3 regions of the Aliamphritea hakodatensis genome follow, and region 2 is predicted to be linked to each of the others. Evidence: predicted binding sites of a transcription regulator. Region 2 holds the regulator's gene; each other region holds the start of a gene.
The links. Region 2 encodes sigma-54, which starts transcription at its own class of promoters, with help from an activator protein. Its sites were predicted from a motif close to TGGCACNNNNNTTGCTNT; they were not measured.
Positions count from the first base shown of each region.

Region 1 (10,250 bases), 2.0 Mb from region 2:
GAGGCTCTTCTTCCTGCGTTTCTACCTCACCGCCATCAACACCGTGTAATAAGGCATCGATCTCGTCTTGTGAAAGCAGGTCTTTAACGGTCATAGATAAACCTTCACTGCATAATAAAACCGGTAAACAGGACTTTTTCTATTCCTGGCTTACCGATCTTGTCCTGCATTTCTGCCTGAATTTCCTGCGTAGCCGCAGCCTGCAAATCCAGTTTGCCCTGCAGAGTACGTAACGTTGACAACGACTGATTACTGAACAGACGGGTAAGACGGTTAACAATGCGCGGCATATGCTTGGTCAGCGCAGCAACCACTTCATCATCACGGGACTTGGTCTCAACATAGACCTGAAGGTAATGGGTTTTACCGTCATTACTGTTAATTGTAACGGTAAAATAAGGATCTCCGGACAGAATCCGGATCTTGCTGTATTGCGCCTGCTGCTTCACAGGGGCAGCAGCTTCAGCCGGCTCAGCAGCTTCATCAGAGCCGCCCAGAAACATCATACCGCCCACAGCACCACCCGCCGCAAGCACGATTGCACCCACAATAATCAGGATAAGCTTCAGCTTACCGCCTTTTTTGCCTTCACCGGCACCATCTGCTTCAGTATTTTCTTCAGCCATCAAACATCCCAGCGGCATACAGCCGATTTATCTTAGAATAATGGGCCTAATATAACATACTGATTCAGCAGCGGAAGCCACCAAATTCCGCATTACGCGCAGAAGAAATTGAATCCTCTGTTGGACTTTTTAAAAATCTGCACTAAGCGAAGTTAAAACAGCTGTTTAAGCATAATAATCAACCATGGAAACACTCTGGGCAGCCTGTGTAGCTAACACTTCAGGCGCGTCGTCCAGCTCACCTTCGGCACCGTATCCACCACTGGCAAATGCCTCACGCTGCTGAGTGTCTTCCCGCTGCTGGGAGCTCTGATCTTCCACTGAAGAGTCAGCCAGTTCCAACCCCTGTTCAGCGAACATTTCCCGCAACTTCGGAAGGCTTTGCTCCAGCGACTCCTTCACACTGGCATGGGGCGTATTAAACACCACACTTACCTGTTCATTCTTAATTTCCAGCTTAACATTCAGACTGCCCAGCTCCGGCGGATCCAGACGGATTTCTGCCACTTTACCGTTCTGAGACGCCAGCCATACTACCCGGTCGCTGACTGCCTGCCCCCAGGCCGGGTTACCCGGTCGTAACCCCTGCTGCATCTGTAACTGGTGTGGTTCAGCCCCCACTTTTTCAGCCCGGGCAACACTGCTGCCGGCCAGTGATGCTGACAGTGAATCAGCAAAACCTTCAGCCTTTACCGATTCCGCAGCGGAAGCTCTGGAGGCTAATTTGCTGACGGCCTGCTCTGCTAACTGCTCAGTTAACAGCGAAGCTGAGTTCTGTAACTTTGCCAGACTGTCGACTGCAGGGCTGACACCGGCTGGCAGAACAGGCTTCTGTCCTTCAGCAGCCTTGCTGTTATCGGCAACCAGACCTTTAATCAGGCCATTTTCTTCAGCCCCTCTGGCAGAGGAACTGATAGCCTGACGGGATTCAGCTTTTTGTTCATCGACAGTCACACCAGCAGCATTAGCAGCAATCGCTTCCTGCCCCGGCAAGACAGACTTACCAGTCTGTGCCTCTGCAGCGCGCTGGGTTAACTGCTGTGCCTGCTCATTAACTTTCTGCCCTTCGGGGGCCTGTATGGCTGATTGCTGCGACTGCCTTGCGGCTATATCGGCCTGAGCAACAGCAGACTCACCAACGCCATTTGCTGGCTGACTGGTTGCTGCAGCAAGGTTTTCAGCTGACTTTCCAGCAACAGGTGCCGGCGGCACCACACCCGGCTGAGCGACTTTATCGCCGCTACTTGCAGCAGGTGATGCTTCAGCGACCGCAGTTGCCTTCGTTTCACTGGTTACCGATTTAACAGAGGATGCCAGCTCCTCCACAGACGGATTAACCAACTGCTGCTGATTCTGCTGAGGGGCTGCCGCATCTTGTTTAATACCTGGATTTTCAGATACAGCTGCAACCTGCCGGGCATTCTGTTCATTGCCGGCAACAGTATTATCACCAGCAACTGACTGCTGAGCACTGACAAGTTCATGCACCGCTTTTGATAAAGGTGACTGATCGGCCGGCACGCCAGCAGATTGTGCAACCTGCTGACCGACAGCCGCTTTGGTATCAGCAGGCTGAGAATCGGAAACGACGGCTAATCCTGAAAGCTCTTGTGATGAACGGGACTGAACACCCCCTTCCTGTATCAGTGAGTATTCCGCTGAGACGTCCGCTTCCAGAAACTTTTTCAGCTGACTGAGGGTTTCGCTGCCATCAGCGGTCTGTTTTTCACCGGACTTATCAACACTGTTTTGAATATCTCCCCGGGCAGTTACCTGCTCCTGAGCCTGGGAGACAGTACCCGGCGGCAAGCTTTCGCCGCCCTCTGCCTGCCCTTGCCTCTGTGTACTGACCAGTGCAGAGGTACCTGTCTGTGACTGGCTGGTCTGCAGAATCATTGCATTGAAGTTTCCTCCAAGCCCCGCCGTTGCGGGCGCAGCGCCGGCTCCACCTATATCAAGAAGAGATCCGGTACCGGTCGAAACAGGAAGCATTGGATTCATAGAGCAGCCCTACCTAAATATCTGAAAGCGCAAATTACGCCTCTTTACGAATATCTAAAGCAGGATTAATGCCAACTTGGAAGAATTATGTGCCGGCAGACATGCCATTACATTAAATGAAAGGAGTACGAACCAGCTGTGAGCGCTCATCAATTTGCTGTTGTTGCTTTTTCTCATCAACCCGGCGCTCATCCTCTCGGGCCTTATCAATCACAGAGTCGATGGCTTTAAAATGCCCGTAAGCCGCTTTCCAGTGCTCCCGAACTTTCTCAAGATGCTGCTGATCAGATTCAATAGCCTGCCGCTGCTGTTCAATCGCCGCACGGATCTTCTGCATAAATGCCTGATGGGTATCCAGTTGCTGGACACTCACCCCGCCCGCACCATTGGCATAAAAATTATTCGCGTACTCAGCGTAATACTGTTCCAGTTGCTGCATGGTCTCCTGCCCCTTCTGCACACGCCCCTGGCTATCAGCCAACAACTGATCCGCCTGCTTACGCTTACGCTCAGCCTGTTCCAGAACAATTTCTAACCGCTTAGAACGTTTCACTGATTAGCCTGCGTAGCGGCTGTCGTATCACCACCCTGCGGATTAGAAGACAAGACCATCGCCATGCTCTGCAGGCTGGTCTTAAAATCAAAAGACTCATTCAGCCCCTGCTGAAGGAACTCACGCATTAACGGCATACGCTCGATGGCAAAATCCGTTTCAGGGTCACTGCCTTTCATATACGCCCCCACTGAGATCAGATCACTGCTTTGCTGATATTTAGCATAGATCTGTTTAAAGCCCATTGCCGCCTGCAAATGCTCAGGCGCCACAATCTGCGGCATCGCACGGCTGATGGACTGTTCCACATCAATGGCCGGATAATGCCCCCGCTCCGCCAGCGAACGGGATAATACAATGTGCCCGTCCAGAATCGCCCGGGCGGAGTCAGCGATCGGGTCCTGCTGGTCATCACCTTCGGTTAAAACCGTATAAAACGCCGTCACCGAACCGCCGCCGTGGTCGCCATTACCGGCCCGCTCGACCAGCTTAGGAAGTTTTGCAAATACCGAAGGCGGATACCCTTTGGTTGCAGGAGGCTCCCCAACTGCCAGCGCAATCTCACGCTGCGCCTGTGCGTAACGGGTCAGAGAATCCATCAACAGGAGTACATTTTTACCCTGATCTCGGAAATATTCAGCAATCCGGGTGGTTAACTGTGCTGCCCGCAAACGCATCAGCGGCGAATCATCTGCCGGCGAGGCAACCACCACTGAACGGGCCATGCCTTCAGCCCCCAGACTGTGATCAATAAATTCGCGTACTTCCCGTCCCCGCTCACCAATCAGGCCAACGACAACGATTTCCGCTTCGGTAAAACGGGTCATCATGCCCAGCAACACACTCTTACCCACACCACTGCCGGCAAACAACCCTAAACGCTGACCACGCCCCACACTCAGCAATGAATTAATACAGCGAACACCTACATCCAGGGTCTGATTAATTGGCTGACGGGCCAGAGGGTTAATCGTTCGGCCATGCAATGGTACCCGGGTATCACAACCTAAAGGCCCGCGGCCATCCAGCGGCCTGCCAATACCATTAATTACCCGACCAAGAAGATTAAAACCAACCTCAACATCACCACCGCCCTGCTTTGGCAGCACTTTGGCACCGGGTGCGAGCCCCTCAACCACATCAATGGGCATCAGATAGATCCGGTCACCGGAAAAACCAACCACCTCAGCTTCAGTAGGCAGCCCCTTGTCAGGATATACCAGGCAGTAATCCCCCATTGAAGCTTTAATACCCACCGCTTCAAGGGTCAGGCCGATCAGCCGGGTTATATGCCCCTCTGCAACAGGTACGGGAGGAATGTAAGAAACATCGTGAAAACGTGCCAGACGGTCCAGCAGACGGTTATCACTCATTGTTCTGATCAGGCCCCTGACGGGCCACTTCGGTTAAATGCGCCTGCAGCTGGCTTGCCACCGACTGAAAACGGGTATCAACGGTATTATCAATCTGCGCATTACCGGTCGTGACCTTACAGCCTCCGGCACTGACAGTATTATCTGCAATCAGCCGCCAGTTTTCATGACGCTGCTGTAACGGCTCAAGCAATTCCACCTGGTCAGGGTGTACGGATATATCAACAGCACCGGTTTCCCGAGGAAGCTGAGCAACCGCGTCCTGAACCGCCTGTCTGACAGCATCAGCACTGGTCTGCAACTCAGCACCCACAACAGCGCGCCCCAGTTCCAGCACCATCGCCACCAGCATATGCTCGACATCACCGTTGATCTGATCCAGCGGCTGTTCTACCTGCTGCACCATACTTTCCAGTTGGGATATGCGCTGTGTTACATCATTGGTTCCGGACGCCATGCCTTCCTGATAGCCGGCCTGCTGCCCTTCCTGACGCCCGATCTCATTGCCCGACTTCAAGCCTTCCTGATAACCTTCCTGACGGGCGCTTTCGCGAATAGACTCGAGTTCTGAGAGGGTCAGCTTTTCGGCAACGATTTCATCTTCGACAACCGCGATCTCTTCTTCTTTTTGCAGCTCGTTCAGCGCCACCACGTGATGGCTCTTCACCACGGGCAAATCCCATGGCTGAGTAACCACTGCTTCACCGGCGCGGATCCGCACCATTGAACTGTCGATTGCCTTCATCGGTTAGAGCATCTCTTCGCCGCCGCCACCCAGCATGATTTCACCATCATCTGCAAGGCGACGTGCCACACCCAGAATTTCTTTCTGAGCTTCTTCTACTTCACTTACACGTACCGGACCTTTCGCTTCCAGATCATCACGCAGCAGGTCGGCAGCACGCTTGGACATATTGCGGAAAATCTTTTCCTGCAGGTTCGTATCAGCACCTTTCAGCGCAACAACCAGTACATCTGTATTTACTTCCCGAAGAATAGCCTGAATACCGCGGTCTTCAATATCAATCAGGTTATCAAAGACAAACATAAGGTCGGAGATCTGATCGCTGAGGCTCTCGTCCACTTCGCGGATCTTCTCCATGATGTCCGCTTCAAGCGAGCTGTCAATGTAGTTCATAATCTCGGCGGTTGTCTTCAGACCACCCAGCGAAGCTGTCTGGCTGGAAGCACCGGCAAACTGAGCTTCAAGGATATCGTTCAGTTCCTGCAGCGCGGATGGCTGAATCTGATCCAGTGCGGTAATACGCATCAGAATATCCAGTCGCACCACCTCATCAAAGCTGGCCAGCACCGCGGCGGACTGATCCGCCTCCAGATAGGCAAGTACAACCGCCTGAATCTGAGGGTGTTCGTAGCGGATAATTTCAGCCACCTGACGGGGTTCCATCCAGCGCAGCGTTTCAAGGCCGGAGGTATTGGTATTCATCAGGATACGGTCAATCAGCGTCTGGGCTTTTTCCAGACCTAACGCCTGCCCCAGCATCTCTTTAATGTAGATATCATTATTGATACCGATACTGGTCTGATCGCTGATGGCTTCCATAAAGTCAGCCATCACGGCTTCCACCGCCGACTGGGGAATGTTATCCAGGTCATTCATCGCTGAACCGATCAGCTGAACTTCTTTCTGACCCAGATATTTAAGAATTTCGGCCGCATCCGCCTCACCCATACTGATCAGCAGGACGGCCGCCTTCTGCAGTTTGTTCAGCTCTATGCCCGGTTCAGGAGCCGGCGTTGGTTCACTCATCTTCGTTTACCCACTGACGGATAGCCTGCGCCACTTTGGCAGGGTCTTCAGCAATCATACTGCGAATAGCATTGAGCTGATACTCATAGGTTTCATTAGGCGTCGGTGATAACGCACTGTCGATACCACTGAAGGTCACCTGATCCGCGGACATACCGTCCATTTCCAGCGACTCCAACTGCGCAGAAATATCGCCCTCAGGCGAGTTCTCATCTTTCTTCTCTTTCTGGCTGGCTGCAGCAAGGTGATTCAGGATTGGCCGCAACAGGCCGAACACCAACAACAGAACGAACAGGCCCGCTGCCGCTTTTCTGGCGATGTCCCAAACCCATTCCTGCTGCCAGATCGGAATTTCCTCATCCACAAACTCTTCCGGCGCTGCAAATGGCGAGTTCAGAACGTTGACGCTGTCACCACGCAGGGCCGAAAAGCCCACCGCATCACGTACCAGAATGGTCAGGCGGTCCAGATCCTGCTGTGACCAGGCAGTCTTGCCTGCCTCGGGCGCAGCTCCGGCCGCTAAAAAGTCATCCACAACCACCGCGACCGACAAACGCTTGACGCGTCCCATCTGGTGGCGGGTATAGCTGATGGAACGGTCCAGCTCAAAATTCCGGGTGGCCTGTGAGCGGGCACTCTGCGGGGGTTCAGCCCCGCCTGCTCCAGCTTCACCTTCGGCAATTTCCGGAACCGACGCGGCTCCCGGCGGCTGATTAGAAAGGGCCCCCGGAATACCCCGGGCTTCATTGCTGCCGGTGGTACTTTCATCCAGCGTCTGTTCGCTGCGCAGCGACGGCAAATCCGGGTTAAAAATTTCATCGGTCTGCTCTACGGCAGTAAAGTCGACCTCAGCGGATACTTCTGCACGGAAGTTACCCAGCCCCACAACCGGCTGCAGAATACTGTTTACGCGGTTGAGCAATGTTTCTTCGATCTTGCGGGTATATTCCAGCTGTTTAGCCGCCAGCACCACATCAACATCCGCATCACGGGTGTTCAGCAGGCGACCTTTCTGGTCAACAACCGTGACATCTTCACTGGACAAAGAAGGAATACTGGACGCAATCAGATTGGCAATGGCTTCGACCTGAACCCGGTCCAGTTTACGTCCGGCCAGAAGTTCCAGAAACACAGAAGCGGTTGGCTTGCGCTGATCACGCACAAACACTGACTGTTTTGGCAACGCCAGATGCACCCGCGCCTTGCGCACGGAAACCATACTGCTGATGGTACGGGCCAGCTCACCTTCAAGCCCGCGCCGGTAACGGGCATTTTCCATAAACTGACTGGTGCCCAAACCCTGCTCTTTATCAAGCAGTTCGAACCCCACCGTGTTATCGCCACTGAAACCTTCCGCAGCCAGACGCAGACGGGCTTTATGCAATTGCTCGTTAGGCACCAGGATCGAACGCCCTGACGCATCAAATTTATAAGGAATAGCAAACAGCTGTAGCTGATCGACAATTTCATTGGCATCAGCATAGGCAACGTCGTTGTACAGCACCCGGTAATCCGGCTCCTGAGACCACAGCACCACAGCAAAACCAATAGCGATAGTAGCCGCCAGACCGACCATCAGCCCCAGCTGACGAACCAGACTCAGACGATTGAAGCCAAAGGCTATACCCTTGCTACCACCCGCTGCCATAGATGCGTTTTCCATTTAGTTGAGTGCCCACACAACCGTTAATTCAATAAGCGCCATTAAATTGGCATCTTCATAACATCTTCATAGGCCGACACCATCCGGTTACGGACCTGAGTCATTGCCTCGAATGAAACCGATGCTTTTTCCATGCTGATCATTACCTGGTGCAGATCAACACCCGGGTCTCCCCGTTCAAAGGAGGTCGACAGGGCTTTGGCTTCTTTCTGCATGCCATTCACCTTATCTACCGCGCCTTTCAGCATTTCGCCGAAACCCGGAGTATCATCATTCACACCGGACACAGGCATCCCCATAGGCGCCTGTTGCATCCCCTGCTGCGCCTGCGACTTCATCGCACGCATCTGTTCCAGGACAGAATTTATGTCGGCTCTTTCGATCATACCCACCTCAGAAATCGGCAATATATTGACATTATATGCGTAGACTAGGTCTATTCAAGTAATAATCCGGCGTATTCGCCAAAAAAACGTCATTCATTAACGTCAAAAAACTATACATAGAGAGATAAAAGCAAAAAACGGGCCATCAGGCCCGTTTATTTTTTGACAGGTTGAACCAGATAACCGGCTCAGATGTTTGGCGTCTCGCCATATTTCAGCCGTACGTACATCAGCGCAACTGTAATGGCATCCCCCAGCGCGGTGTGCCGTTCAAGCATCGGAATATCAAGGTTTCTGGAAATAGTATCAAAGCGCAGATCAGCATTACCGCCAATACTCCGCCATTTGATAATGTCGTGATACACGTGAGACAGTTCAATCGCTTTACCCGGCAGGCCAAAGCCGTAACGGGGCCGCAGGAATTTATCCAGCATGCGGATATCATAATTCACGTAATACCCCAGCACCGGCCGGTTACCCACAAACGCCAGCACCTGCTCAAGCGCCTCATCCATCTCCACGCCATCCATCAGGTCTGCGGCACGAATCTTATGAATCTTGATCGAGTCTTCTGTCAGACTTTTAGGCGGCTTTAGCTTAATATCCAGCCGCTCACTGGTGACGACTTTCTGTCCCCTGATCTTGACCGCGCCAATGGACAGTATCTCACCCTCTTTAACATTCAGGCTGGTCGTTTCACAGTCCAGCGATACAACCTCATCGCCGTCATACGGTTCGAATAGTTCACCATGAGGCCCTGCCTTATGGTCAATCCGCTCTTTAAACTGTCTGATAGTACGGGGAATAATCATCCTGAATTCGCCTCCGGTTAGCCTGCCAGGTGATAACGCAATGCCAGATGCTTTTTAAATCCCTTCACGATATGCAAGGCATCACGCAACATATCACGTTCCATTTTATCCAGAAGCGCCAGATCAATGGTATTAGGCGTTTGATCAATGCCATCCTGCTCAGCGCGGATTACCTGCTGTCCCAGCCGGACCTGAATGAACAGCGCCAGCGCCTCACACAATTCACGGCCATGCTTTTCCTTGATCTGCCCCAGCTCCACCAGCGCTTCAATGCGCTTAAAGGTATTCGTTTCCAGCACCCGGTATTCCAGCGCCAGTGTCCGGATACCATGAACAATCGGAAAGATGCCGCCCTTCTTCACATCCAGCTGACCTTTTTCTTTCAGGTTGCCGAAAAAACTCAGCGGCGTATCAAACTCCAGGGCCACTTTGGCAAAATGCGCAAAGAACACCTTATTGCTCTGCAAATGGCGCATAAACCAGTTACGTGAGGTTTTAAAGAGCGCCTGATTCCCGGCAACCGGATGCGCATCAACCGCAATTGCCAGATTCATCTGCGCCGTACCGTCACAGTCCCGGGACCAGTCACTCAATTGCTGTGTCCAGTCGCCGATTGATTTAACCCAGTCAGGATTCGATACCATGATATTGCCCGGACATTCCGGAAACCCGAATGAAATCAGTGTATCGCTGAACTGACGGAGGGTTTTATGCATATCCGGCCATATCAGCCCGTCACGGAAGATAAGCCCATTATCCTGATCGGTTTTCATAATCTGCTCACCCCGCCCCTCACTTCCCATCACCACCAGGCACACATGAGGTTGCATATCTGGCGGAATGATCAGATCAAACAGCTTGGCAATGATCCGGCCATTCATCGCCGCAATCAGATCCATCACAAAACGGGCTTTCACTCCCTGACCGACAACCGCCCGCACCAGATCGCTCAGACCGGCTGCAGCATCCCGCAACGCATCAATGGTATCGGCACGCTCAATGCGCAGGCCAATCACATGGGAATGGCTTGAGAAATAACTGAGCACGTCCGTCAGCTCCACCACA
Region 1 covers NZ_AP025281.1:4,499,834-4,510,083, forward strand. Annotated here, with positions in the region: gene fliM (flagellar motor switch protein FliM) at 1-94, opposite strand, end outside; gene PCI15_RS20415 (flagellar basal body-associated FliL family protein) at 105-626, opposite strand; gene PCI15_RS20420 (flagellar hook-length control protein FliK) at 792-2,627, opposite strand; gene fliJ (flagellar export protein FliJ) at 2,740-3,180, opposite strand; gene fliI (flagellar protein export ATPase FliI) at 3,177-4,553, opposite strand; gene PCI15_RS20435 (flagellar assembly protein FliH) at 4,546-5,298, opposite strand; gene fliG (flagellar motor switch protein FliG) at 5,302-6,324, opposite strand; gene fliF (flagellar basal-body MS-ring/collar protein FliF) at 6,317-7,987, opposite strand; gene fliE (flagellar hook-basal body complex protein FliE) at 8,029-8,373, opposite strand; gene PCI15_RS20455 (3'-5' exonuclease) at 8,562-9,185, opposite strand; gene PCI15_RS20460 (DUF294 nucleotidyltransferase-like domain-containing protein) at 9,203-10,250, opposite strand, start outside.
Region 1: a site for sigma-54 is predicted at 2,684-2,701, ahead of PCI15_RS20420 (flagellar hook-length control protein FliK). Genes of this name have one in related genera too.

Region 2 (10,250 bases):
TGCTGCAAAAAGCAGGCATTCAAACGGCAATCATCACTGGCCGAAGCTCTCCTCAGGTTGAAAAAAGAGCAAAATCACTGGGCATTTCCTACCTGTATCAGGGACGGGAAGATAAGCTCACCGCACTTCAGGACCTGTGGGCAGATACCGGCTTTAACGCAGAAAATACCGCTTACATCGGCGATGACCTGCCAGATCTGGCTGCTATCCGGGCGGTTACTTTTGGTGCAACCGTCAACGGCGGCCATCAGTTTGTCCGCCAGCATGCCGACTGGTGCACCAGCCGTCAGGCCGGTCAGGGCGCCGGCAGAGAATTTTGTGAAACCATTCTGGCCGCGCAGAATAAACTTGATGCAATCTGGGCTGAATACCTGTGAGCATCCGTTCCCGCCTGCGTATATTCAGCGCCGTCATCATTGTCAGCATCAGCGTCTTCTATCTGGGCTGGCAGGACAGCACTAAGAAATCAGCGGAAAAATCCGATAAGCCGGCACACCCGCAGGCGGACTACTTCATCAAGCAAAGTCACGTCAAAGACTTTGCTACCGACGGGTTACAAACCCAGTCCCTGACCGCCGAATTCACCGAGCACTTGCCGACAAAGCAGCGCCTTGAACTGCAGAACCCTCATCTGCAATTTTACACAGACGGCAACATCACGCAGTCAGTCACCAGTAATCAGGCCGAAATGCCGGATAAAAACAAACACGTAGAGTTTATCGGCAATGTTATTGTCCGGGATCTTCAGCAACCTCAGCAGCAACAGACACTGAAGACGGAAACCCTGACGGTTTATACCGAGAAAAAGCTTGCGCAAACCGCCGCAAAAGTCACAATATCTGATCAGTCAGGCCGCACAACAGGTGTTGGCATGGAAGCTGATTTCAACGCCAACACTGTCGAATTGCAATCCCAAGTAAAAGGGCTTCACTATGTCAATTAGCCGTATTGCAACACCACTCATCCTGTTGTCAGCATTGTTTTCCGGGCTGGCAAACGCTCTGCCTGAAGACAAATCACAACCCATCCATATTGCCGCAGACAGCGCCAATATGAATGAGCTGACCGGGATTACGGTATACAAGGGTGCCGTCAATGTTCAGCAGGGCACCCTGAAGATCGAGGGCAGCACTGTCGAGTTACAACAAAAAAACGGCGGCGTCACGAACATCAAAGCATTGGGCAGCCCGGCTCACTATGAACAAAAGCCCAATAAGCAGGAACCGCTTACCCATGCGTATGGTAACAAGCTGGATTACGATACCAGCGCTGAAATACTGGTCATTACCGGGAAAGCTAAAGTCACGCAGGGCGGAGATGTCTTCACCGGTGACCGGATTGTGTACAACATGAAAAAAAGTACCATTGAAGCATTCAGCGACGACAAAGCTTCAAATGAACGGGTGATTATGGTTATTCAGCCAAAAGCAGCTCAAAGCAATGATAAGAGCGGCAACAATTAATGAGCAGTCTCAAAGCATTAAATCTGGCTAAAAGCTACAAAGGCAGATCCGTTGTAAAAGATGTCTCCATGCATATCGAGCGTGGACAGATTGTCGGCCTGCTGGGCCCTAACGGCGCAGGCAAAACCACCTGTTTTTATATGATTGTCGGACTGGTAGACGCTGATAAGGGCACGATCTTGCTCGATGATCAGGACCTCACCAAACAGGCCATGCATAACCGTGCCCGCAAAGGCATCGGCTACCTGCCACAGGAAGCGTCCATCTTCCGTAAGCTCAGCGTACGGAATAACATTATGGCGATCCTTGAAACCCGTCCGGAACTGAACAAACAGCAGCGCGAAGAAAAACTGGCCGAACTGCTGGAAGAATTTCATGTAACCCATCTGGCTGACAGTCTGGGGATGGCTTTATCCGGAGGCGAACGCCGCAGGGTTGAAATTGCCCGCGCCCTGGCAACAGAACCCAGCTTCATTCTTCTGGATGAACCCTTCGCAGGCGTGGACCCTATTTCGGTCACCGATATAAAAGCCACCATTAAACACCTGCAAAGCAAAAACATCGGCATCCTGATTACTGACCATAATGTGCGTGAAACATTAGATATTTGTGAACAGGCGTATATAGTCAGTGAAGGATATATTCTTGCCGCTGGCGCACCAGAAGATATACTGAGTAATCAGCAAGTGAAGCAGGCATATCTGGGCGAGCAGTTCCGCCTGTAGTTTTCTCCCTTTCCATTCTCTGACAGGTACAAGCAGTTATATGAAACAGGCGTTACAACTGAAGATTGGCCAGCACCTTACGATGACCCCGCAATTGCAGCAGGCGATTCGGCTGTTACAACTGTCAACGCTTGACCTGCAACAGGAAATCCAGGAAGCCCTCGACTCCAACCCTATGTTAGAAGTGGGTGAAGAAGAAGCAGCCGAAAACACTGAAGCGAAAGTCGAGCATGACGCCGACGCACCAGCCAGGCAGGAAACCACTGAAACAGTCAGTGCTGAACCGGAAGACACCCATGTAGCAGACAGTGACTGGAATGAAGACATTCCGGATGAGCTGTCAACGGACAGCCAGTGGGAAGATACCTTTCAGACGGCCACGCCGGCATCGACCAGCAATAATGACTTCAGCGACAGCAACTTTGAAGCCAATGATACGGCGGTAGAAACCCTGCAGGATCACCTGAACTGGCAGCTGAACCTGACGCCAATGAGCGAGCTGGATCAGTTAATTGCCACCAATATCATTGATGGAATTACCCCGGACGGCTACCTGAGCATTGAACTGGAAGCCATTCACGAGCACTTCACCAGCCAGGACGATTCACGCCTGCAGGAAACCGAACTCGACGAGATTGAAGCGGTGCTGCGCCGGGTGCAGCAATTTGACCCGCCGGGTGTTGCTGCCCGCGACCTGAGTGAATGCCTGTTACTGCAACTGGATCAGTTACCGGCTGACACCCCGTACCTCAAAGAAGCCCGTAAGATCGCCAGCCAGTACCTGCCGATTCTTGGCAGCCATGACTACAAACTGCTGATGCGTAAAACCCGGCTCAAAGAACCACAGTTACAGGCCGTGGTCGCCCTGATTCAGTCGCTGAATCCGAAGCCCGGTGCCACGATCACCACCAGCCATTCTGAATACGTCATACCTGACGTATTTGTCAGCCAGGACAAAGGTATCTGGCAGGTAAAACTCAGCCCTGAAGCCTCTCCCCGGTTACGCATCAATGACAGCTATGCAGACCTGATTAAACGGGCTGACAACAGCCCTGACAACACCTATCTCAAAAGCCATCTGCAGGAAGCGCGCTGGTTCATTAAAAGCATTCTCAGCCGTAATGAAACCCTCCTGAAGGTCACCCGTGAGATCGTCGCCCGCCAGCAGGACTTCCTGGAAGAAGGCGAAGAAGCCATGCGGCCAATGGTGCTGCATGATATTGCCGAAGCTGTCGACATGCATGAATCAACCATATCCCGGGTAACCACCCAAAAGTATATGCATACCCCGAGAGGTATCTTCGAACTTAAATATTTCTTCTCCAGCCACGTCAGCACGGACGGAGGCGGAACCTGTTCCTCCACCGCAATCCGTGCGCTGATAAAGAAACTGGTTGCTGCTGAAAACCCTGCCAAGCCGCTGAGTGATAATAAAATTACCCAGTTGCTGGATGAGCAGGGAATCAAAGTCGCCCGCCGAACCATCGCAAAATATCGTGAGTCTTTGAATATTCCACCTTCAAATGAACGAAAGCGTCTGGTTTAATGAAATTACGGATAACATCCGTAATGCACTAACAAGGAGATTGCCATGCAAATCAATATTTCTGGTCACCACGTCGAACTGACAGAATCACTGAGCAACTATGTGCACAGCAAATTCAGCAAACTGGAACGTCACTTCGACAACATCACCAACGCCCAGGTCACACTGAGCATTGAAAAAACCCGGCAAAAAGCCGAAGGTGATGTTCATGTAGCCGGTGGCCAACTGTTCGCCACACACGAACACGATGACATGTATGCCGCAATTGATGGCCTGATCGACAAGCTCGACCGCCAGGTTATCAAACATAAAGAAAAACTAAAGAATCACAAATAGCAACGTTTCTGAAACCTTATGTTAATCAAAGATCTACTTACCCCCTCAAGAGTGCTCCACGCTCTTGAGGGCGGCAGCAAAAAACGCACCCTGGAACTCATCAGTAAAACCATCGCCCAACAGTCAGACGACCTTGAAGAAGAAGACATCTTTTCAGGCCTGATCGGCCGGGAACGCCTGGGAAGTACCGGTATCGGAGAAGGCGTCGCTATTCCCCATTGCAGACTGGACCACTACAATCAGGTGGTTGGATGCCTCGTTCAGCTGGCCAATCCCATTGATTTTGACGCCATCGACGGCGCGCCTGTTGATCTGTTGTTTGTCTTGCTTGTACCCACTGACGCCTGTGATAAACACCTGCAAACGCTGGGCAACCTGGCAGAACTGTTCAGTCAGACCGAATTTCGTCAACAGCTGCGCAGTGCTTCCTCCGGCGAAGAATTACTGCAGGCAGCGACCCATTACAAGGTGAATAACTGACATGAAACTGGTAGTGATCAGCGGCCGTTCCGGCTCGGGTAAAAGTACCGCTCTGCAGGCGCTGGAAGACATTGGCTTCTACTGCATCGACAATCTGCCTGCCCACCTGTTACCCCAACTGATCACCCGCCCCCCGGAAAAAACCAGTAACGATGCACCGCAAACCCTGCTGGCGGTCAGTATTGACGCCCGTAACCCGCTCAGTAATCTGGAAGAGTTTCCGGCAATTCTGAAAAAACTGCGGGAAAAACAGAACATCAGCTGTGAGCTCTTATATCTGGACAGCAACGAAGAAGTGCTGCTTAAACGTTACAGTGCCACCCGGCGCAAGCACCCGCTTTCTAACGAACAGCGCAGCCTGAAAGACGCTATCGAGTATGAGCGCGAGCTGCTTGGCCCGTTGGCGGAACTGGCAGATCTGCGTCTGGACACCACCCGCCTGTCACTGTATCAGCTGCGCGACAGCATCAAACTGCGCATCATGCAGAAACAGGAACAGGGGCTGTCTATCCAGTTTGAATCTTTCGGTTTCAAATACGGTCTGCCGCTGGATCTGGACTTTACCTACGACGTCCGCTGCCTGCCGAACCCATACTGGCTGCCCCCCCTGCGCGAGTATACCGGCCTGCAACAACCGGTTATCGATTTCCTCAGCCAGGAAACAGAAGTCAGTGAAATGCTGGCGGACATCACCGGTTATCTGGAAAAATGGCTGCCGGTATTCGAAAAAAATAACCGCAGCTATGTCACAATCGGCATCGGCTGTACCGGCGGCCACCACCGCTCAGTGTTTATCGCCGAGCAGTTAGCTAGCCATTTCAGACGAACTATGGATAATGTTCATGTCAGGCACAGGGAACTTCCCTGAAGCGGCAAACAGCTTTGCCCCCACCCTGACACTGTAAACAACGGAGGCGTATCAGGACTTATGCAGGAACAACAGTTAACCATCATCAACAAACTCGGCCTGCACGCCCGGGCCGCCGCTAAGCTGATTAACCTCACCAGCAAGTTCAGCTGTGATATTCAGCTGGCAAAAGATGGCCGTCAGGTTGATGGCAAAAGCATTATGTCGGTCATGATGCTGGCAGCCAGCAAAGGCACCGAACTGACGATCAGTACCGACGGTGAAGATGAACAGGAAGCACTGAACGCAATCGTTGAGCTGATAAATAACCGTTTTGACGAAGCAGAATAAGCCTGCCACACCCGCTCCTGCCGCAATCATCCCTTATCCCTTGAAAAACAATCCGCTATAATAGCCTTTCACCGGTGATAAGCCGGTTATGCCTGCCCGTCACTTTTTCCGGAATTGCTGAGGCCCTGAATGATCGAAACCACTGAAAGAACAGATCTAGATAAACTCTCAGAAGCTGTGGAAAGTGGTGAGTTCAAACAGATTCGTTATACCCTCAACAATACCCTGCGCCCCTCTGAGGTCGCTCACCTGCTGGAAAAATCGCCACCGAAAGAACGGCGCCTGCTCTGGAGTCTGATTCACCAGGAACTGGAAGCCGATGTACTGCAGGATCTGGGGGATGATGTACGGACCGAAATCCTCAGCCAGATGGACGCGCAGGAAGTTCTGGCCATCACCGAAGCCCTTGAAACCGATGACATGGCCGACGTCATCCAGCAACTGCCGGAAACCCTGACCCGGGAAATTCTGCGCTCAATGGGCAGCCAGAACCGGGAACGTCTGGAAGCGGTATTGTCTTACCCGGAAGATACCGCCGGCGGCCTGATGAACACAGACACCATCACGGTGCGCCCGGATATCAGCGTGGAAACAGCGTTACGCTTCCTGCGCCGGCACGACGAGCTGCCGGATATGACCGACAGCCTGTTCGTGGTTAACCGGAAAGATGAATACATCGGCAACCTGCCGCTGACCCGGATGCTGGTCAGCGACCCGAGCATCACTGTCCGGGAAATCATGTCCACCGACGCGGAACCCATTGAAGCAGAAATGCCGGATGACAAGGTCGCACAACTGTTCGAACAGGAAGATCTGGTATCCGCACCTGTGGTAGACGAAAATAACAAGCTGCTGGGCCGTATCACCATCGATGACGTGGTCGACGTCATCCGTGAAGACGCCGACCACTCGCTGATGAGTATGGCGGGTCTGGACGACGACGAAGATACTTTCGCCCCGGTTATGAAAACCACCCGCCGCAGAGCGGTATGGCTGGGGGTTAACCTGATTACGGCCTTCATTGCCTCAGCGGTCATTGGCATATTTGAAGACACCATCGATAAGGTGGTTGCCCTGGCGGTACTGATGCCCATTGTCGCCAGTATGGGCGGCATTGCCGGCAGCCAGGCATTAACGCTGGTGATCCGGGGTCAGGCTCTGGGCCACGTTGAACGGTCTAACGCCGGCTGGTTGCTGAACCGTGAACTGGTGGTCGGCACTGCCAACGGTATCCTCTGGGCCATTGTGGTTGCAGTGATTGCGGTACTCTGGTTTCAGGACACCACCATCGGCCTTATTATCGGCTGTGCCATTGTCATCAACCTGATAGCTGCTGCGCTGGCCGGCACGCTGTTACCGATTATTCTTAAAGCCTGGGGAATCGACCCGGCACTGGCCGGCAGCGTATTACTGACAACCATCACCGATGTAGTAGGCTTCTTTGCCTTTCTCGGTCTGGCAACCTTCTTCTATAGTTAGTGGCATACCCGCTAACCCCCTTAAGTTAAGTGGACATTATGAGTAACCAATATTTCCCGGACGCCGACGAACAGTTTAACGATGATGAAGAATGGGTTTCAAAAACCCAGCGTAAGCGCGAAATGGAAGCCTTACAGGATCTGGGCGCCAAAATCACCGCGCTGAACAAAGAGCAGGCTGAACAGGTACCAATGAGTGAGGAGCTGCGTGCTGCCATCGTTGAAGCAGGCCGCCTTCAGCCCCGTTCAGAGGCGATTCGCCGCCACCTGCAATACATCGGCCGGTTGATGCGCAGCGAAGACACAGAAGCCATTGAAGCCGCCCTGGACCGCTTTGAAGCGGGCAAACAGGCACATGCACAGATGTTCCATAAACTGGAACGCTGGCGTGACCGCCTGATTGAGGGTGACAATGCTGACCTGCAGGCCTATCTGAATGAAGATGACGGTGCCGATATTCAGCACCTGCGCCAGTTGCTGCGCAATGCTAAAAAAGAGCTGTCTCAGAATAAACCGCCGGTTGCCGCCCGGAAGCTGTTTAAGTACCTCCGGGAACGGGCTGAGTCCCGCTTCCAGCTTTAAATCTTTCCGGCTAAGGACGCGGGTCAGTTTTCAACCACACCCTGCGTCCGGTCTTTTCCGGAAGTAATCAGTTCGAACTGCGGATCGCCCCAGTCGCCCTGCATCCGGTAGCGCACCGCGGCCACCTTTTCTTTAATTTCATCGCCGAACAGTTTATCGATGATAAACGCTGCGCCGGCAATCTGAGGCGCGCCTAACAGAGCAGCCGCAATCGGCAGGTTATCGGTCACCGGCAAGGTGACCTGCATTTCCGTATTGAGCGTTTCCGTCACCAGATCGATATCACCGGTGAGCTGAACATCGGCCGAAGGGCCATCCAGTGTCAGAGGCTCCACACTCGACGCGATACCGTTTTCAATCCGGTAGCGGCCTTTAAGTACATCGAAACTGACGCCCTTGGCAAACAGATCCTTGAAATCCAGCCGCAACCGCCGGCCAAGGGTATTCAGGTTCAGAATGCCAAAAATACGCAAAAAGTTACTGGAAGTTCCGCTTTCAATCAGTCGCCCTTCTTCCGCAACAAAGTCTGCGCCCCCTCTGACACGTCCCAGACTGAACTGCCAGGGCGCACCGGACCAGAACATTTTGGTATCCGCACGAAACTCTCTGGTTTCCAGCACCTTTTGATAGCCTGCAGTCATCAGACTTTGTCCGACATTATCGCCCCGTAAGCTCAGGCGCAGTTCTGACTGCGAAGGCGTACCGGAAGACCAGCGTATATCACCTTTAATATTCAACTGATCCATACGCCCGTACAGGTCACTGAATACGCTGTCGCCATCCTGGGTTCGCAGACTAAAGCCCCACTCTCCCCAGCGCTTACCGTGGTACACCAACTGACCAACTTTTACATTCGCAGCCGGCAACTGACCAGGCCTGATGGCTGAATCCACAAACGGCGCTTCTGCTGCATTATCACCGGCATCTTCAGGCAACAGGGCATCAAGGTCGATATAGGCCAGATCCAGCAAATATGGACGGTTATCACTAATCGTGAGCGACCCCTGCACTGCGGAACTGTGAAGGCTGATCCGGCGCTGCTCACCAAGGTCCTGCAATTCTAAGCGGACATCTTTAAGCCGGGTGGTTCCAAAAGACACTTCAGACAGCGTCATATCAATTTCTGCAATTGCCTCAAGCGCCGCCGGCGATGCCGATGCCGTACCGCCCGGGGCCGGCGAAGTCTCATTCACCAGACCGTTAGCCGATAAAAACTGCTGTAATTCGTCGATATTTAAACGGTCAAGGTAACCAGACAGACTGTACCCCGGTTGCGCAGGTAAAGAGGTTTTCTGCGTGCCAAAATCAAACTTAGCACGTTCAATGTCCTCCCCTCTCAACACCATCGCCGCCGCCAGCCGCTGACCTAAGTTAAACGTCAGCGTCGGCGTAGCCGCAAAATTCATAGAGAATCGCGAAGGCAATCTTTCACCTTTTGGCTTATTAAGCGGTGCAAAAAAACTCAGTTCAGTGTCCTTCAGATCACTCTCAATCTGCAACTTAGAACAACTGGCCGTTGCACAGATATCCAGCGTAGCGGTATACGCCTGCCTGCCCTGCATACCGCTGAGCACGGTTTCTCCGGTCCATTGCTGAATTTTCTTCAGCTCGACCCGGGAGTTTAACGTCGTCGAAGTAACGGTGCCCTGCCGGGTATTCCGGCTGAGAATGGTAGCGCTAAACGGCTCTCCGAATATCTGCCCTTTCAGTGACGGTGATGACAGGCCCTTGCGCTGATTATAATTCAAGCGCCCGACCAGCCCGGACAAACTTAACTGACGCGCGTCTGAGCTGAGCTGCCCTGCAGATAAATCCACAGCCACATCCACATCAGGTACCGCTTCAGGATCGTCCAGCGGTAAATTCAGGTTCACGGCAGTCTTTGCCTGCCCGGTTACCCGCCATTGCTGCAACTCTTCAACCGGTTCAGAAAAGATATTGCTGCCCAGCAGCACATCCTGAATATTACCAGCATCCCCCTGAGCCCATCCCAATACCCGTAATGTTTCGGTTCCCGGTGGTAAATATACCCACGCCTGCTCCAGAGCACTGCCCTTTAACTGACCGCCGGTGGCATAAATTTCCAGCCCTTCTTCACGCATCAGCATGGTGGCATCCGTGCCAGTAACGGCAGGCCAGTTCGGATCATAGTCAATGGTGCCGCCCTTCACATCCAGGAACAGCTGAACAACCTGCGGTTCATCACTGAAAGCCGAACGGGTATTGGTATGAAGCAACAGACTTCCTTCAGTCACCTGCCCCTGCTTCACGGCAGCAGTTACCCAGTTATTCAGTTCGTCAGAAAGTTCTTTATGGGGAATCAGGGTCGGCGCTAACCGGCCATCGGCATCTTTAATGCCAATCAGCAATGTCAGCTCGCTGCGAATCTCAGGATCAAGCGGCAGATAAAGGCTCCAGCGGCCACTGGCGTTTATCCCTTCT
Region 2 covers NZ_AP025281.1:1,298,762-1,309,011, reverse strand. Annotated here, with positions in the region: gene PCI15_RS05965 (KdsC family phosphatase) at 1-377, shown strand, start outside; gene lptC (LPS export ABC transporter periplasmic protein LptC) at 374-943, shown strand; gene lptA (lipopolysaccharide transport periplasmic protein LptA) at 933-1,463, shown strand; gene lptB (LPS export ABC transporter ATP-binding protein) at 1,463-2,188, shown strand; gene PCI15_RS05945 (RNA polymerase factor sigma-54) at 2,229-3,734, shown strand; gene hpf (ribosome hibernation-promoting factor, HPF/YfiA family) at 3,780-4,070, shown strand; gene ptsN (PTS IIA-like nitrogen regulatory protein PtsN) at 4,089-4,550, shown strand; gene rapZ (RNase adapter RapZ) at 4,552-5,418, shown strand; gene PCI15_RS05925 (HPr family phosphocarrier protein) at 5,479-5,748, shown strand; gene mgtE (magnesium transporter) at 5,878-7,227, shown strand; gene yjgA (ribosome biogenesis factor YjgA) at 7,266-7,808, shown strand; gene PCI15_RS05910 (YhdP family protein) at 7,832-10,250, opposite strand, start outside.

Region 3 (10,250 bases), 2.0 Mb from region 2:
TACGGAGCAAAAGGCGTTGCTGACCTGCTGGCTGATAACCTGTTCGGTTGCCAGAACTGCTGACCCTGCAGCCAGGCTTGCGGCATGCATGCTATCGGGGCACAGTGCTGTGTCTGCATCTGCGTGAACGATGCCGGATACAGGCGCCAGTTGCAGCAGGTCTGACTGGTGATGGCCGGAATGTGCCAGCTTTATCTGATCTGCAGTGACATGTACGGATTCCATCTGTACCAAATCATTGATTAACCCGGTTTTGCTAAGTACTTTCTGTATGGCGATGAGTCTGACCGGGCTTTCCGGGTGCTCTGGCCCCATATTGTGCAGGCCGCAATCCTCATGGCTAATGAAGGCTGTAGTCGTCATATTATTGTTATCCCTGTATTTGTTTCAGTTTACTGAATTCGCTCAGCCCGGGCGCTTAGTCAAAAGTGTAACTAATTTGCTTTATGGTGCAGATATTGACATGGATCATGGTGTGCTGGCGAGTAGCTGCGTAATATGATCATCACAGCATAGAACTGTATTTAGCACCGTGTGTTTCACCCTACACCGGTGCTTTTTTTTGCCCATTTTAAGACGCATGGCGCAAAATCCCTGCCTGCTTCACTCCACCTGTTTCTGACATTCTGATAACCTGAATAAAAGATATATGTGATATCGGTTTAATGTTGGGAAAAGCGTGTCTGTGCCACTTGTTTCGGATTTAAAATTTAATCGCAAAATTGATTACAGTGACACCAGTGTCTTGCTGGTGGACAGTAGTGGCAATATGCGTGCAACGGTGTATTACATGTTGCGCGAGTTTGGCATGCATAACATTAAGGCGGTCACCAGTAATGAGCGGGTGATTCCGCTTATCTCGCAAAATGATTATGACATCGTTCTGCTGAGTCATAACGTGCGGGATTCTGTTACCGGTATTCAGATACTGGAAGAAGCGCGTTATCGCGGGTTTATCCGGCCCAGTGCCGCCTGGATTTGTATGACCAGTGACTCTTCTCAGGAAGCCATTCTCCAGGTCATTGACAGTAATCCGGATGATCTGTTGATTAAACCCTTCACGATGGAGGAGCTGAAACAGCGAATTGATCAGGTAATGCGCCGTAAGATGGCGCTGCGTCCTGTGGATCTGGCGGTTGAAGCCGGGTCGATCGGGCAGGCGCTGAAAATCTGTGAGAACCTGATTTACCGTGAGCATCCTGAATTCGACCATTTACAGATTGTTCGTGGCTCGCTGTTATTGCAGTTAGGGCGGCTGGAGGATGCCCGCCGGCTCTTTGAGACCATTTACCACGAGAGTGGTGAAAAAGAGGCTGGATTGTATCTGGCAAAGGTATACATCGGCATGGAGGAGCTGTCACTGGCACAGGAGCAGTTGCTGAGGCTGATTGAGAGATCGCCGCTGATGATTGCCGCCTATGATTTACTTGCCGAGGTCTATGAAAAGCAAGGGGATCTGGGGGAGGCCCGTGAGATGCTGCGGGAGGCAACCTCCAAAGCCCCTTTGGCTATTCCCAGGCAAATGAAGCTGGGACGTGTCGCCACTAAAACCAAGGTTATGGAAGTGGCAAAGTCGGCCTACCGGCGATCAATATCTCTTGGCAAGCGCAGCAGTTTACACTCAGCAGAGCCTTACCTGTGTCTGGCAAATGTCTTTATGCTCGAAGCGAAACACTCGGATGAGAAAACACAGTATCAGCTTGCCCGTGATATGGATTTGCTGTTGCAGCGGGCTAAGCAGAATTTTCCGAATGATCTTGGGCTGGAAGTGCGCAGCAATCTGATACGCAGTCAGTTTGCTGAGAGCACGGGGGATTTTTCTGAAGGAGAGCGGCTGCTGAAAGAAGCAATTCTGGTGAATGATCGTCTTGAAACGCCGTTAGATCTGGATCGGGAGGTGCTGGCCTTGTCCGGCGATGTAGTGCCTATGCTGGAGTCGGAAAAAGTTGCATCGGTCCCTGAGGCAGGAAAGAAGAAGGCTAAAGATGCGCAGATGAGCCTTAAGGCAAACCGTTTGGGGATTAAGCATTATATGAGCGGTAAAGTAGGTGCAGCGATTAAGTCTTTTGGTGCGGCTGTTGAGTTCGACTTTACTAATTTTGCCGCGATGCTGAACCTTGCTCAGCTGTTCCTCGAAACCGCGCGGGATGATGAGGAGCGCCGTGAAGGCCGTTTAAAAATGGTTGACCGTTATCTGGGTCTGTTGCGGAACGGCCAGCTGTCAGATGATCAGCAGCGTAAGCTGAATGTGCTTGAGCGCTTCAGGAAACTGCCTGCGAAGTCGTTACCGCATGGGCCGCTTGGAGAGCTGATAAAGTAATCTGATGAGAGGGAAGTGGCCTCCCCGAGAGGACTCGAACCCCTATCTAAGCCTTAGGAGGGCCCTATTCTATCCGGTTGAACTACGGGGAGGCAGGTGGCTGATTCTACTGATGTTTCTGCGTGGAGTCACGGGGTAAGCGCGGAAATATTTTAAGCTTTGCCTAAGCGTTGCTGGGCTGAATAATTGCCTTTTCCGCCGGCATTGTCGTAAAGCATGTTTTTTTGATTCTGGCCGCGAATAATGCTCATAAGATGTTCAAGGTTACGGCTGTTGCGTGTCACGACGGTTTCGTTACGCTGGTTTTTCTCGTTTACTTCAAGAAGCAGTGCTTCCAGAGGCTTCCAGTGCTTGAGAAATTCGGCGCGTGGCTCTGGTGGAAGTGTGTCGGAAAATGTTTCCAGGCCTTGCTTGCTCGCTGCAACACCTAACTGGTTAAACAGTGCATTCCGGGATCTGCTGTTGGTTTCCAGCTCACGCAGAATGTCCGTTTTTTGCTGGACCGTTTGCTGGATGTTTTCAACATTTCGTGCAGACAGGGCGTCATACTCCTGATCAAGGAGTGCGCTTAGTTTGCCAATTGTAACCAGCCCCTGCTGATTCAGGGTATTCAGTTCGCTGAGTTGTAAAGGCGTTGCTGTCTGCATATTCCGTATGTTGCTTAGCCGAGTTGTGTTTCGATCTGAAGCAGGCCTTTGGCTGTGCTCAGGGCGTCTACCTGATAGCTGCCATCTTCAATGGCTGCTTTCAGTTCTGCAACACGGTCAGCATTTACACCGTCATCAGTTAAACTGCTGTCGATGGTTTTCTGAATAGCCTGTGCAGTATCACTGATACTGACATTGCTTGCCGGCTGGCTGGCGGGGGCCGTACCAGTGGCAGGCTTGTTGCCCGCTGCAGGTTGCTCATTCACCTTGCCACGAGATAGGGTCGCCTGATTGGACGATAAACCCGTGATATCAATAACCATTTTCTGAACCTCATTTTTCTATGAGTGAGTATATCGGCGCAGTGTGAATAATCTTTAGTTAAAAAATGCTAAAAAAATTATAAAAATTTTAGGTTAAGTATATCAGTGATATACAGACGGTGCTAATCGTTAGGGTGTGACTGAGACAACGCCAACACGGCTGACATACGCGCGTACGATACGGCCGGAGCGGGTGTTTTTTACATTGATCTGTTTGCCCTGTTCACCGTCTTCGAGTGCAGTGCCATTCATACGCACCTGCATGCTGCCATTTTTAGCTTCAATGACGACACGGTCTCCTTTGCGTACCAGGAGATGCTTGCTCAGGGCCTGGGCCGTGATGATTTGCTTGCTGCGAAGGGTGCGTTTGAGTTGCCGGTTAAACAATTCCGCACGGTCCGTAAAATAGGCCTGGCTTACCTTGCGTATGTCAGTTTCGACCAGCGCGATGTCCTTAGCCCCCAAAATGGTGCCCTTGTTTAATGGCCGGGTTGTATGGGCAACCGGCAGCCATTGTTCAACGGTGCCGGTCAGAAAAACCTGCCACTTGGGGCGGTCGCACTGAGCGGCAATACTTACCCTGCTGGCCCGTGTTGGTGCGTGTTTGAAGCTGATTGGCTGTTTACAGCGGGAGAGCTTTAGCTGGGGGCTGAGAGGGCGTAATCGGATGCTGGTGCGGGCCAGTGGTTGTTCTACGGAATACACGGAATACAGATAATCTTCCGCCTGTTGTTTGATTTTGGTCGGGTAGGCGCTGGCATGGGCCTTTACTGCCAGAGTGAAGATCGCTATAAAAGTAACTATTAATGTGATGGTTGGGTGATTCACTGGATAATTTAAACCATTACTTACCATTTGAGTAAACTAAGCAGGTCCACTCAGTACGTAGGAATAATCATGTCAGTAAATAAGATTAGTGTAAACCAGCGACAGCGGGTGAGTGATGTTGGCCATAACCGCCTGGAGTTATTGCTATTTGGCCTTAATACTGAGCAGGAATATGGCATCAACGTATTTAAGGTTCGGGAGGTGCTTCCCTGCCCGGATCTGACGGGTATTCCCAAGCAGACAACGTCTCTGAAAGGGATGGCGCATATCCGTGGTGAAACAATACCGGTTATCGACCTGTCAGAGGCGATTGGTGAGGAGCCGGTCAGCCCGGAAGAGCGTAAAAGCTGTTTCCTGGTTGTGACTGAATACAGTCGCCGTACGCTTTCTTTTCTTGTACGCCGCGTTGACCGTATTTTGGCAACCCACTGGGATAATGTTACGCCGCCGCCGGTTGAGCTGGTTGGGCAAAACTATCTGACCGCTGTTTTAGAGCACGACGGTAATCTGATTGAGATTCTGGATGTCGAGCAAATTCTGGCAGATCTGATTCCGAGTAATACCGCTGTCAGTGAAGATATTGCGACGGAAGAGGTTAAAAATCACGCGAAAGAATATCACGTGATGGTTGTCGACGATTCAAATATCGCACTGAAACAGGTGCAGCAGGTATTTGAAGGTATGAGCATCAAAGTCACCACGGCTAAGAACGGTAAGGCTGCTTTAACGCTGCTGGAACAGCTGGTTGATAAGGGTGTTGATGTGCCTTCACTGTTCCTGATGGTTGTTTCTGATATTGAGATGCCGGAAATGGACGGTTATACCCTGGTTAACCGTATCCGCGATAATGAAAGCTTGCGTAAACTGCACGTTGTGTTGCACAGTTCCCTGAGCGGACGCTTTAACCTTTCTATGATTAAGAAGGTTGGTGCTGATGCGTTCATTGGTAAGTTTGATGCAGATGAGTTGGCAACTGCAGTTGTAGAGCGTATGAAGGCTGTTGAATCCGGTCTTTGACAGGTGGTGGAGTAAAGGTTCTGGATACTTCTAAGTTAAAGATTACTGATCAGGAATTTTCCCTGTTTTGTGATTATCTGGAAAATGCCTGCGGTATTTTGTTAGCCAGACATAAGTTGTACCTGGTTGAAAGCCGTTTGGGGCGCTTGATGAAAGAGCGTGAAATTCCCACGCTGGCGACGCTGGTAGAACAGCTGAAGCGGCCGGGTAGCCGGGCTCTGAATGAGCAGGTTATCAATGCAATGACGACCAATGAAACCTTATGGTTTCGTGATATACATCCGTACACTATTTTGAATAATCAGGTTTTACCTGAGCTGGCAGCTGCAGGTAGCCGTCAGCGGTTACGGATATGGTCGGCGGCCTGCTCAACGGGGCAGGAGCCTTACTCAATCAGTATGTCGATTGAAGAGTTCAGACAATCCGGTAAGGGAAGCTTTGGGGGCGAGGAAATCGTCGCGACGGATATCTGTACACGGGTTTTGCAACAGGCCAAGACAGGGGATTATGAGCGTCTGGCATTAGGCCGGGGGTTGTCTCAGGAGCGGCTGAAGCGCTTTTTCTCACCCAAGGCTGATGACATCTGGACGATTAAGCCAGAGCTTAAACGCCGGATTAATTTTCGTGAGCTGAACCTGCTGGGCTCATACAGTACGATGGGGCAGTTCGATATCATCTTTTGCCGTAATGTACTGATTTACTTTTCCACCGAATTAAAATTAGAGATTCTGCGCAAAATGCATAAGTCTCTTAAGAAGGGCGGTTATCTCTTTTTGGGGGCGTCTGAATCTTTATCCGGTCTGAGTGACTGCTATGAAATGATTCACTGCAGACCAGGTATTATTTATAAAGCTATTTAAGCCGTTTTAAGTGATTTAAGAACCCCGGACAGTTCGCTGTCCGGGGTTTTTTTATGCCTGGAAGATGCATAACTGCAATGCGGAATAACGGGAAATGCCGCTTTGCCGCTCTGTTGCCGGTGGGTTGCCGGTCTATTCTTTAAGGGGCATTTGGTTGCCGCTTATAATTTATATTTTTAATTATATTGCTGATTATAAAGGGTTTTTTGTAGTTGGCATTCTGCTTGCATTTAACTGGTCAGTTAATTTTAGGAGTGTCAGCATGGCAATCAGTTTTGAATCAGCACTGGGTATTCATGAGCAGGCGGTCTACGTTCGTAGTAAGCGTGCGGAAGTGCTGGCAAATAATATTGCCAATGCAGACACCCCGAATTTCAAAGCGCGGGATATGGATTTCAGAGCCATTCTGCAAGGTAAAGAGTCACAGATGCAGGCGGGTCAGCTTGAGTTGGCGCAAACAAAAAATGGTCACAGCGAAGGTCTGGTCAGTCCGGATTTTGCCGCAGAAATGATGTACCGGATTCCGCGTCAGCCAAGTATTGACGGCAATACGGTGGATGTTCAGACAGAAATGGCCCGTTATACAGAAAATGCTTTGGACTACCAGGCGTCATTTCAGTTTCTGGACAGAAAGTTCAAAGGATTAAAAAGCGCGATTAAGGGTGAATAATTATGTCATTGTCTAATATTTTTGATATTGCCGGTTCAGCCATGAGTGCGCAGAGTGTCCGGCTAAATACCACAGCCTCTAATATGGCCAATGCTGACAGTGTCAGCAGCAGCTACGGTGAAACGTACCGTGCCCGTAAGGCTGTTTTTGAGCTGGGCCGTCAGGATGAAGTACAGCCGGGTGTGCCGTTGGGTACGCAGGCGGGGCAAGGCGTTGAAGTGGCCGGTATTGTTGAGAGCGACGCACCGTTACGTCAGGAATACAACCCAAACCACCCGATGGCAAATGAAGAGGGGTACGTATTTTATCCCAACGTCAACGTGGTTGAAGAGATGGCGGATATGATTTCCGCGTCCCGTTCATTTCAGATTAACGCTGAGATTATGAATACTGCGAAGCAAATGACGCAGCGTGTGCTGACCCTGGGTCAGGGCTGATAACGTCGGTTTTGCGTGAGAGTTCAGAGGTAATTAATTATGTCGACAATTAATACGAATCAGACATCCAATGTCTACGAGCAGATTAATGAGGCGAATAAAGCGCAATCGACGCGGACGCCGCAGACATCCAGCGACAGCGATATGTTCATGCAGCTGATGATTGCTCAGCTGCAAAATCAGGACCCGACCAGTCCCGCGGAAACAAATGATTTCATGCAGCAGATTTCCAGCATGAGCCAGGTTGAAAGTATCAACAACCTCAATGTCACGATGAATAATCTGGCAAGTTCAATGTTGTCCAGTCAGTCTGCGCTGCAGGCGTCATCGATGGTTGGGCAGAATGTTTATGCCAAGACCGATGTGGCAACAGTTACTGCCGATAACAAAGATGTAAAAGGCATTGTTGAGTTGCCGGCTTCAACATCAAATCTGCGGGTCAAAATCTTTGATCCGACAGGTGCTGAAATAGAGACCCTTGACCTGGGGCCGAAAAATGCCGGTGATCTTAACTTTACCTGGAACGCAGGAGACGATGCTGCTTTCAGGAACTACCGGGTGGTTGCTGAGGTAGCGACTTCAGACGGATATAAGGCAGTGAACAGTTATCTGGCTTACAACGTCAACAGCGTCACACTGGGTCAAAACGGTGTTGGCATGAAACTGAATACTGACGCAGGTTCTATTGCGTTCAGTGATATCAAACGGATTGGGTAAGGCAGGAGAGTATCATGGCGGGTTTTAATACTGCGGTTACAGGTTTAAAAGCAGCAACAACCGATCTGGATGTCACGGGTAATAACATTGCAAACTCCAGTACGATTGGTTTTAAGTCTTCTCGGACAGAGTTTGGCGACATTTATGCCACCGCTGTTGTCGGTGCCGGTTCAAGTAACGTGGCGGGTTCCGGTGTAATCGTATCTGACATCGCACAGGATTTTCAGGCCGGTACCATCGAATTTACCAATAACAACCTGGATCTGGCGATTAACGGTTCAGGTTTCTTCCAGCTGGATGACGGTCAGGGCGGCGTAACTTACACCCGTGCCGGTGCGTTTGAACTGGATAAAGACGGTTTTATCGTGTCTAAATCCGGTAAGCGTCTGCAGGGCTATGGTCTGGACAGTGACGGTAACCGTTTGCCTATCGGTGATCTGGCGGTAACGCAGAAAGAGAGTCCGCCGAAGGCGACAGAAGAAATTGATTTGTCCTTCAATATTGATGACCGGGCCGATGCAACAAAACTGGTACAACCATACGACCGCGATAACCCGGCTACGTTTACTTACAGTACGACGGTGCGTAGTTTTGACAGCCTGGGTAACGAACATACCATCAAGTTCAATATGGTTGAGCAGCCGCCAATCCGTGAAGTCCAGACGCTGAATTTTGCAACCGCTGGCACTCCGAATCTGGCGGGGGGAACTGTTGTTGTCAGTGGTCAGGCCCTTGACGGAACGACTCTGCGTTCAGGTGTTGGACTTGATCCCGACGGAACATTGCTCGCTGATGGTGAATATCACTTCCCTGGTGATGTGGTGGGTATGGGCGTTGTTGCCGCTGGTGCCACAGGTGATACGGTCACCGGAACCGGGCTTGTGCTAAACGGGATAACCGTCCCTACCGTAACATTTGCCTCGCCAGTTACGATTTTAGATCCAGCTGTTCCTGCCAATGTTGACGCTAACAATGCTGCTGTTGCATCAGCAGTGGTCGCCAATAAAGATGCATATATTACAGCTTACAATGCGCTGGCGGATGCTGCTGATCAGCCACAGTTAATCAATATTGCGGTAGATCCGGAAAATCCGGATACATTGTTTTATCAATTTGATGACACAGCAACGGTTACTGAAGCGGGTGCAACCTTAGGTGCTGTTACGGGTACGGGTACGGGTGGTGCCGCAGCAGGGGCGCTGGCGCACCATGATTTTAATGCTGCGGTGAGTTCATTGCTGACGGCTGATACCCGGGTGCGCAGTGTGCAGATTGCTGATGACGGTAAGTCACTGGATATCCGCTTTAAAGCGTCCGCCACCGATGTTGATGAGATTCAGGTGCGTGACACCGCGGGTAATCTGCTGACAGACGTCAGCATCACTTCTGAAACGCTGGCCGCTAATGAAACGCATACCTATGCATTTAACAGCGGTGCTTTTACCAGCGGAACGCTGACTGGCTCTCCGACCATTACCATTGGCGGAGTTTCAATATCCTTAGATACTGCCGATACGCAGGATGATGTCCGGGATAAAATTGATGCGAACCAGGCGGCTATTCTGGATGCTAATCCGGATGTGGCATCCGTGCAGTTTAATGCCGATGGTAACCTGGTGGTTACTTATAAGCCTGAGGCGGGTAATGTTCCGAATGATGTTCTGGGTATTGATTTTGGCACACCTTCGGTCATGGAAGTATCCACAATTGATTCAGGGGATAAAACATACGAAGGTGTATACCGGATGTATGCATACCTGAATGGTACTGAAACGCTGGACTTGGGTAAGGCGCCGGATCCGGGTGAGCCGGGTGGTGACTCTGAGCCCGGCCCGATTCTGGTGACCTTTAATCCGACGAACGGTCTGCTGAGTTCGGTAAACGGCACGAATGTTCCGCTGGGTGGTGTGGCACCGAATATTGCAATTAACGGTGCGGATCCGGCGGACCCAACAACGGTTATTGAGCTGGATATTACCAATACTACGCAGTTTGCCTCTGCTTCTATTGTTAAAGCTGCCACACAGGATGGTTACACAAAGGGTGACCTGATCGGTGTAACCTTTGCTGAAACCGGTGAAATGGTTGCCAGTTTTTCAAACGGTCAGACGCAGAACCTTGGGGTTGTAGCCTTTGCTACCTTTGAAAACCAGTCTGGCTTGCAGCCAGCGGGTGATACTGAATGGATTGCAACACTGACATCCGGTGATGCGATTTTGAACCCGCCGGGAACCGGTCTGAACGGCAGTTTGCGGTCGGCGGCGCTTGAGCAGTCGAACGTTGATTTGTCCAGTGAGCTGGTAAGGCTGATCGAAGCGCAGCGAAACTTCCAGGCGAACTCGAAGACGCTTGAAACGCTGAATACGGTGACTCAGGCGATACTTCAGATCTAACTTCACTGTTGTCTTTTTAATACCCGGCCGGTTTTTAA
Region 3 covers NZ_AP025281.1:4,539,806-4,550,055, reverse strand. Annotated here, with positions in the region: gene PCI15_RS20620 (histone deacetylase family protein) at 1-363, opposite strand, end outside; gene PCI15_RS20615 (tetratricopeptide repeat protein) at 686-2,320, shown strand; tRNA gene PCI15_RS20610 (tRNA-Arg) at 2,337-2,412, opposite strand; gene PCI15_RS20605 (flagellar protein FlgN) at 2,473-2,967, opposite strand; gene flgM (flagellar biosynthesis anti-sigma factor FlgM) at 2,982-3,290, opposite strand; gene flgA (flagellar basal body P-ring formation chaperone FlgA) at 3,420-4,118, opposite strand; gene PCI15_RS20590 (chemotaxis protein) at 4,188-5,135, shown strand; gene PCI15_RS20585 (CheR family methyltransferase) at 5,132-5,995, shown strand; gene flgB (flagellar basal body rod protein FlgB) at 6,258-6,665, shown strand; gene flgC (flagellar basal body rod protein FlgC) at 6,668-7,102, shown strand; gene PCI15_RS20570 (flagellar hook assembly protein FlgD) at 7,142-7,819, shown strand; gene PCI15_RS20565 (flagellar hook-basal body complex protein) at 7,834-10,212, shown strand.
Region 3: a site for sigma-54 is predicted at 6,209-6,226, ahead of flgB (flagellar basal body rod protein FlgB). Genes of this name have one in related genera too.